Regions from separate parts of the Streptomyces sp. NPDC026538 genome, predicted to be linked through region 1. Evidence: riboswitches for the same ligand, from Rfam matches in the RefSeq annotation. Region 1 holds a riboswitch; the other holds the start of a gene.
The links. A riboswitch is a leader RNA that binds a small molecule or an ion and turns the genes downstream of it on or off. The one in region 1 is predicted to bind cyclic di-AMP.
Positions count from the first base shown of each region.

Region 1 (4,324 bases):
CATGGTGCCGGCGTTCGGGCTGCTGACCTGGCTGGCGGTCTGGACCCGGCAGCGGGAGCTGCGGACCGTGCGGGAGGAGCTGCCGGCGTATGTGTACGCCGGGTGGCTGGGGACGGCCGAGCCGTTCGTGCTCGGCTCGATGCGGGCGCGGCAGATGGCCCGGGAGTACGCCGCCTACCACTTCGGCAAGCCGGCGGGGCGAGCGGTCGCCGAGTACGAGGCGTACGCGACGACGCTCGCCCTGCTGCGCCGCCGGGGGCGGCGGGGGCGGGCGGGCGCCGACTTCGTGGTGCGGGAGCGGGAGCTGCTGACGGAGCTGTGGAGCCGGCGCGAGCTGGTCCGCCCCGCCCTGGACTACGCGGCCCGCACGGCCGCACCGAACGGCTGGCCGGGGTACCCACCGGCGGCCTGGGCGGGGCCGGGCTGGTACGGCCCGCCGGTGCCGTACCCGGCCGCCAACCCGTACCGGAGTTAGTGCGTCAGGCGGAAGCCGCCGTCAGCCGTGTCAGTTCCTGCTCCGTCAGCTCCAGGTCCGCCACTCCCAGCAGCGCCGGGAGCTGTGCCACCGTGCGGGCCGAGGCGATGGGGGCGGTGACGGTGGGCTGGGCTGCCAGCCAGGCCAGGGCGACCGTGGGGACCGGGGCGGAGTGGGCCTCGGCGATCTCGTCGAGGGCGGTGAGCACCTTCTGGCCCCGCTCGGTCTCCAGGTACTGGGCGGCGCGGCCCGCGCGGGGGCTGTCGACCGTCGTGCCGGGGCGGTACTTGCCGGTGAGGAAGCCGGCGGCCAGGGAGAAGTACGGGACCGCCGCGAGGCCGGTGCGGGAGGCCAGCTCCTGGAGGGACCCCTCGTAGGTGTCGCGGGAGACCAGGTTGTAGTGGGGCTGGAGGGCGACGTACCGGGCGAGGCCCTCGCGGTCGGAGAAGTCCAGGGACTCCTGGAGCCGCTCGGCGGTGATGTTGGACGCGGCGATGTGCCGGACCTTGCCCGCCCGCACCAGTTCGTCCAGCGCGCCGATGATCTCCTCGACCGGGATCTCGGGCTTGTCGAAGTGCGTGTAGTACAGGTCGATGTAGTCGGTGCCCAGGCGGCGCAGGGACGCGTCGGCGGCGGCCTTGATGTTGGCGCCCGACAGACCCGGGTAATTGGGGTGCTGGCTGACCTTCGTCGCGATCACCACGTCGTCGCGGTTGCCGCGTGCCTTGACCCACTCGCCGATGACGGTCTCGGACTCGCCGCCCTTGTGGCCCTCGATCCAGGCCGAGTACGAGTCGGCGGTGTCCACGAAGTTGCCGCCCGCTGCCGTGTACGCGTCGAGGACGGCGAAGGAGGTGGCCTCGTCGGCGGTCCAGCCGAAGACGTTGCCGCCGAGGCAGAGCGGGAAGACCTCCAGATCGGAGGCGCCGAGCTTGCGGAGGGAACGGGAAGCGGAAGAAGCGGGAGAAGGGGTCATGCCTCAGTTCAACATCGGCCGCCTGCGGACCGATGCCGCCGAAACGCGAAGTTCTCGTAAAAGCGGAAGACCCTGGCCGGCCCCCGGGCACACCAGACCGGCAGCCCTGACGTCGGGGGGTTGTCGTCAGGGCCGCCGGGGATCCGTAGGGTCCGTCAGGGGTTGAGGCCCTTGCCGCGCAGCCAGGTCATCGGGTCGATGCCGGTGGCCTGACCGCCGGGGTGGACCTCCAGGTGGAGGTGCGGGCCGGTGACGTTGCCGGTGGCGCCGACGCGGCCGATGACATCGCCGGTGGCGACCTTCTGGCCGACCTTGACGCCGATCGAGGACTGGTGGCAGAACCACAGCTCGGTGCCGTCGTCCAGGGTGATGATCGTGCGGTAGCCGTACGATCCGGCCCAGCCGGCCTCCGTGACGGTGCCGCTGTGCACGGCCTTGATCAGCGTGCCGGTGGGGGCGGCGAAGTCGAGGCCGGTGTGGTAGCCGGAGGCCCACATGGAGCCGGCCTGCCCGAAGGTGCCGGTGATCGTGTAGGAGACGACCGGCAGCGTGTACTGCTTGGCCAGCGCGGCGAGCCGCTTCTGCTCGGCCTGCGCCTTCTCGGCGGCCTGCGCCTGCTCCTTGGCGTCGGCGGCCTTGGCGGCCGCGGCCTTCTCCGCCTTGGCCTCCGCGTCGGAGACCGCCTTGTCGGCGGCGGCCACGGCCTTGGCGGTGGCCTTGACGTCGAGCTGGGTCTGCTGCTGCTCGGCCTGGGCGATGATCCGGCTGCGCAGCGCCTCACCGGCGTCGGGGGAGGAGTCGTCGGCGTCGGTGGCGGCCGTCGTGGTGACACTGCTGAGGGCGGTCTGGGTGGCGTGGTGGCCACCGCCCTCGCCGAGCAGGGAGTCGACGGAGGACGGCAGGTCGGGCAGCGAGATGGAGACCGGCGGCTTGCCGGTGTTGGCGCTGGCCATGCCGCCCGCGCCGACGGCGGCGATGACGCCGACGCCGAGGACCGTGGAGCTGCGGGCGAGGCCGCCGCCGCGCTGCTTGGCGACCCGGTGCCGGCCGCGTACCGGGGCGAGGGACTCCTCGGTGGGGTTCCACTCCTCCCAGGGGCCCTCGTCGGTGCGGTAGCCGCCATAGCCGTAGGTCTCGGGTTGACGCTGGCTGGGCACGAACGGGGCTGTCGGGGCAGGCCGGTTGGACGCCACGCGGGCGCACTCCTTTCCTTCCGCCGCCTACCGGGTTAGCTGACGGGTTCGGAGCAGGAAGGTCTCCTACGCGCGTATACCGGCCGATCTCTGCCGGCGGCAGCCGTGCGATTCACCCCAAGGTGGTGGTTCCCCGGTTCCCTTGCGGGATTCGGCGCGTGCGCACGGAGCCGTCGCGGGTGACGGCTGGGACGACCGCGCTGCGTTATCGAACGTTAATAGACCCGGCTGTCAGATTCCAAGCTGTTCGCCTTGATCATTAAGCTTTCAAAGCATGGACTTACCTGCCACGAACGGCCGAAAACGGTCGAGTTGACCATGCGCACTGTTCGGCTCAGGAGTCACACGCGTTTTGATGGTGACTCAGCCGTTACGCGGAGGGCGGTCGCCCGTGCACCGAGGGTGACGATCCCCAGTACGGGGCCCGGCCACCGCGCTCAGGGCCGCCGTACCGCGAGCAGCGCCATGTCGTCCGTCATGCCGCCGCCGGTGTGCCGGCGCACCTCGGCCGCGAGCCGGGCCAGCAGCGGGCCGGGGGCGGTGCCGACCCGGCCGGTCAGCCGCCGCTCGGGGTCGTAGAACCGGCCGTGCGCGTCCCGCGCCTCGGAGAGGCCGTCAGTGAACAGCAGCAGCGTGGCCCCGCTCGGGAACGCGTGCTCGGCGGCCCGGTCCGGCCAGGCCCCCAACTCGCCCATCCCCAGCGGCAGCGCGGCCTCGGGCACCCGTACCGGGCTCACCCTGCCGTCGCCGTACAGCAGCAGGGGCGGCGGATGGCCGCGGTTGACGACCCGGACCGTGCCCTCGCCGTGCCGGAGTTCGGCGAGCACGGCGGTGGTGAACCCCTCGAACGCGTCGACGCCGCCACGCCGGACACCCTCGCGGTCCAGCGCCCGCTCCAGCCGCCCCGCCACCGCCTCCAGCGTCGCCTCCTGCTCGGCGGCCTCCCGGAACGCGCCGATCACCACGGCTACGGCGGCGACCGCGCCCATGCCCTTGCCGCGGACGTCGCCGACGACCAGCCGCACGCCGTACGGGGTGTCCTGGACGGCGTACAGGTCGCCCCCGATGAAGGCGCCCTCCTGGGCCGCCTCGTAGCGGGCGGCGATCTCGAAGCCGCCGATCCACTGGGCGGGCTCGGGCAGCACCGCCCGCTGGGCGGTCTCCGCGATCTCGCGGGCGGAGGCGAGGCGCTGGTCGCCGAGGCGGACCACCCGGTTGATGCCGGCGGCGAGGGCGGCGACGGTGACCACGGTGAGGACTTCGGTGGCCATGCCGACGTCGGGGTTCAAGGTGTGGCGGGCGTGCACGGCATAGGCGGCGAGGAAGGACGCGAGGCCGGTCAGGACGGTGGCGCGGAGGGAGGAGAGGGGCGCGGCGATCAGCGGGGCGGCCGTGAAGAAGGGGACCGGTGTGAAGGCCCGCGGGGTGAGGAGGTCGTAGCAGACGCCGGCCGCGATCAGCAGGACGGGCAGGAAGCGGGCCAGGGTGCGGACGGCTGCGGCCCCGTCCTCCTGCGCCTGTCCAGAGCCCACGGCACGACTCCCCATATGTCCCAGGTGTCCAATATATGTCCGTCCAGATTTGCGGCTGCGAGCGAGCAGCGGCGAGTGGTGTGGACCGGGCGGATGAGTACGGACGGGTGTGATGAGGAACACGCAGAGGGAGACACGGAGGAACACG
Region 1 is NZ_JBVHQG010000003.1:20,441-24,764, forward strand. It holds gene ACZ4N4_RS13175 (PrsW family intramembrane metalloprotease) at 1-475, shown strand, start outside; gene ACZ4N4_RS13180 (aldo/keto reductase) at 480-1,451, opposite strand; gene ACZ4N4_RS13185 (M23 family metallopeptidase) at 1,607-2,644, opposite strand; cyclic di-AMP (ydaO/yuaA leader) riboswitch at 2,654-2,811, opposite strand; gene ACZ4N4_RS13190 (PP2C family protein-serine/threonine phosphatase) at 3,082-4,191, opposite strand.

Region 2 (4,324 bases), on a different contig from region 1:
GGCGTTCTTCCGTACGTACTACGCGCCCAACAACGCGGTTCTGTCGGTGGTCGGCGACATCGACCCCCAGCAGACCCTCGCCTGGGTCGAGAAGTACTTCGGCTCCATCCAGGCGCACGACGGCAAGCCCGCCCCGCGCGACGGCTCGCTGCCCGACATCATGGGCGAGCAGCTGCGCGAGGTCGTCGTGGAGGAGGTGCCCGCGCGCGCGTTGATGGCCGCCTACCGGCTCCCGGAGGACGGCTCGCGCGCGTCCGACGCGGCCGACCTGGCCCTCACCGTCCTCGGCGGCGGCGAGTCCTCCCGCCTCTACAACCGCCTCGTACGACGCGACCGTACGGCCGTCGCCGCCGGCTTCGGCCTGCTGCGCCTGTCCGGTGCGCCCTCCCTGGGCTGGCTGGACGTGAAGACCTCCGGCGACGTCGAGGTGCCGGTCATCGAGACCGCCATCGACGAGGAGCTCGCCCGGTTCGCCGAGGAGGGCCCCACGCCCGAGGAGATGGAGCGCGCCCAGGCCCAGTTGGAGCGCGAGTGGCTGGACCGGCTGGGGACCGTCGCGGGCCGCGCGGACGAACTGTGCCGGTTCGCCGTCCTGTTCGGTGACCCGCAGCTCGCCCTGACCGCCGTCCAGCGCGTCCTCGCGGTGACCCCGCAGGAGGTCCAGGAGGTCGCCAAGGCCCGGCTGCGGCCGGACAACCGCGCGGTGCTCGTCTACGAGCCCAAGTCCCCGGAGACGGTCGAGGACGCCGACGTACCCGAGGACCCCGAGGCCGAGGCCACGGTCGAGGCCGCCACCGCCGAGCACGACGACGAGGAGACGGCCAAGTGACCGAGCTCGCCACCATGGACTTCCACCCGCAGCCCCAGCCGGGCGACGCCCGGCCCTGGGCCTTCCCGGCCCCCCAGCGCGGCACCCTGGACAACGGTCTCACCGTGCTGCGCTGCCACCGGCCCGGCCAGCAGGTCGTCGCCGTCGAGGTGCTCCTGGACGCGCCTCTGGACGCCGAGCCGGCCGGCCTGGACGGCGTCGCCACGATCATGGCGCGCGCCTTCTCCGAGGGCACCGACAAGCACTCCGCCGAGGAGTACGCCGCCGAGCTGGAGCGGGCCGGCGCCACCCTGGACGCCCACGCCGACCACCCCGGTGTCCGGCTCAGCCTGGAGGTTCCGGCCTCCCGCCTGGCCAAGGGACTCGGGCTGCTCTCCGACGCGCTCAGGGCGCCCGCCTTCGCCGACAGCGAGGTCGAGCGGCTGGTCCGCAACCGCCTCGACGAGATCCCGCACGAGCTGGCCAACCCCAGCCGCCGGGCCGCCAAGCAGCTCTACAAGGAGCTCTTCCCGTCGACCGCGCGGATGTCCCGACCGCGCCAGGGCACCGAGGACACCGTCGAGAAGATCGACGCGGCCGCCGTACGCGCGTTCTACGACCGGCATGTCCGCCCCGCCACCGCCACCGCGGTCGTCGTCGGCGACCTCACCGGCATCGACCTGGACGAACTGCTCGGCGAGACCCTGGGCGCCTGGCGCGGCTCCACCGCCCAGCCCCGGCCGGTGCCCCCGGTCTCCGCCGACGACACCGGCCGTGTCGTCATCGTGGACCGCCCCGGAGCCGTCCAGACGCAGCTGCTCATCGGCCGCATCGGCGCCGACCGGCACGACCGCGTCTGGCCCGCCCAGGTGCTCGGCACCTACTGCCTGGGCGGCACCCTCACCTCCCGCCTGGACCGCGTCCTGCGGGAGGAGAAGGGCTACACCTACGGCGTCCGCGCCTTCGGGCAGGTCCTGCGGTCCGCCCCCGACGGCAGCGGCGCCGCGATGCTCGCCATCAGCGGCTCGGTGGACACCCCGAACACCGGCCCGGCGCTCCAGGACCTGTGGACGGTGCTGCGCACCCTCGCCTCCGGCGGCCTCACGGACGCCGAGCGCGACGTCGCCGTGCAGAACCTGGTGGGCGTGGCGCCGCTCAAGTACGAGACGGCGGCGGCCGTCGCCGGCACCCTGGCCGACCAGGTCGAGCAGCATCTGCCCGACGACTTCCAGGCCACGCTCTACCGGCAACTGGCCGCCACGGGCACCGTGGAGGCCACCGCTGCCGTCGTGAACGCCTTCCCGGTCGACCACCTGGTGACCGTCCTCGTCGGCGACGCGGCGCAGATCAAGGAGCCGGTCGAGGCCCTCGGCATCGGCGAAGTGACGGTCGTCGCCGCCGAGTAGGCGGAGGGGGCCGGCCGGAGCAAGCGGCGCAGCAGGGAGCGCGGCCGGACGAGCGGCACGCGCGCGTGCAGCGGCCCTGGTGACCGTCACGTCACCAGGGCCGCCGAATGTCCGAATTGGGGCGGAGGTTGCCTGTCTGCCCTGTGGGATGCGCGACAAAAACCATGATCCGTTTGAGCAGGGCGAGGGCGTCCTCGTAGGTTCTTCCGGACTGTCCGTCAGGCAGTGCGCCGCGCCCGCGGCACCGGACAGTCATCGCCGAGTCCCCGTACGGCGCGAGCTAGGGGAGCCGGGGACCCATGCAGTCCCTGGGGTGAATCGGGCGCCCGCGCGAGCCGCGAGGGGGCCCGTAGGAGACCTTCCTGCTCCGAACCCGTCAGCTAACCCGGTAGGCGAGAGGGAAGGAAAGGACCAGCCTCTACATGGCGTTCATGTGCGCCTCCGGGAAGCATCGTCGCCCCGGCCGGGTGAAGCGCACCACCGCGCAGGCCGTCGGCATCGCGGCCCTCACCACCACGGGTGTCATCGGCACCGTCTCGGCCGCCCCGGCGCTCGCCGCGGAGAACTCCGTCGAGCAGACCGGCCTCACTCCAGTGATCACGGTCAGCGACTCGGTCGCCGACCAGATCGACGCCCAGGCCGCCGCGCAGACGGCCGCCGCCGAGCGCAAGGCGGCCGAGGAGGCCGCGCGCAAGAAGGCCGCGGAGAAGGCCAAGAAGGAGCGCGAGGCCGAGGCGCGCGCCGCGCGGGCAGCCGAACGCAAGCGCCTCAACGCCTTCGTCGCGCCGATCTCCGACTCGTACGTCTCCACCGGGTACAAGACCGGCGGCTCCCTGTGGTCCTCCGGCGCCCACACCGGCATCGACTTCCACGCCGCCACCGGCACGGTGGTGCACGCGGCCGGCACCGGCACGGTGGTCTCCACCGGCTGGGGCGGGTCCTACGGCAACCAGATCGTCATCAAGATGGCCGACGGCATGTACACCCAGTACGGTCACCTGTCGTCGATCGGCGTCTCGGTGGGCCAGAAGGTCACCCCGGGCCAGCAGATCGGCCTCTCCGGCGCGACCGGCAACGTGACCGGCCCCCACCTCCACTTCGAGGCCCGCACGACCCCTGAGTACGGCTCGGACGTCGACCCGGTCGCCTATCTCCGCAAGCACGGCGTGAACGTCTGACCCGAGCACGCCGACGAACATGTGACGTCAACGGCGAGAGCCCCGAAGCCCCGGCCCCCGAGCCGGGGCTTTCGTCGTTTTCGTGACCCCGGTGTCCAAAAAATATGCATGGATTCAGGGCCCCCGTCGGAAATTCCCGCTCATTGCAATAGAGTCACGGAACGGACGCCACTCGGCGGCGTTTCACGGGGATTAAGGCGGAGGTCGGACATGCGTATTCCGGCGCACTCGGTATGCACAGCCATCCGCGACGACATCGTCGCGGGTGTCTACGAGCGCGGCAGCCGGCTCACCGAGGAACTCCTGGCCCGTCGCTACGGCGTCTCGCGCGTCCCCGTCCGCGAGGCCCTGCGCACCCTGGAGGCCGAGGGCTTCGTGGTGACGCGCCGGCACGCGGGCGCGTGCGTCGCGGAACCGACCGAGCAGGAGGCCGCCGACCTGCTGGAGATGCGTCTGCTCCTGGAGCCGCTCGGCGCCTCCCGGGCCGCCCAGCGCCGTACCGAGGCCCACCTCAAGGTGCTGCGCGGACTGGTCAGGCTGGGCCAGGAACGGGCCCGTCGGGGCGGCAGCGAGGACCTGCGCTCCCTGGGCGGCTGGTTCCACGAGACACTCGCCCAGGCCACCGGCAGCCACGCCCTGACCTCGACACTCACCCAGCTGCGGCACAAGATCGCCTGGATGTACGCCGTCGACGCCCCCGCCAACCCCGTGGAGTCCTGGGCCGAGCACGGCGCCATCGTGGACGCGGTGACGCGCGGCGACAGCGAGCGCGCGCGGGCGATCACCGCGCTGCACACCGAGCGGTCCGCGGTCTCGCACCGGCTGCGCTTTTCCGGCGGCACGGACCGGGCCAACGGTGTGAGGACTTCGCAACATCCCGTAAACATGTCGGGCCTGCGGCATTAACACGGGCACCGTATACAAAGAGGAGT
Region 2 is NZ_JBVHQG010000002.1:1,263,996-1,268,319, reverse strand. It holds gene ACZ4N4_RS12590 (M16 family metallopeptidase) at 1-829, shown strand, start outside; gene ACZ4N4_RS12585 (M16 family metallopeptidase) at 826-2,214, shown strand; cyclic di-AMP (ydaO/yuaA leader) riboswitch at 2,461-2,624, shown strand; gene ACZ4N4_RS12580 (M23 family metallopeptidase) at 2,637-3,392, shown strand; gene ACZ4N4_RS12575 (GntR family transcriptional regulator) at 3,603-4,298, shown strand.
Region 2: another riboswitch for cyclic di-AMP. It lies ahead of ACZ4N4_RS12580 (M23 family metallopeptidase); the one in region 1 lies ahead of ACZ4N4_RS13185 (M23 family metallopeptidase).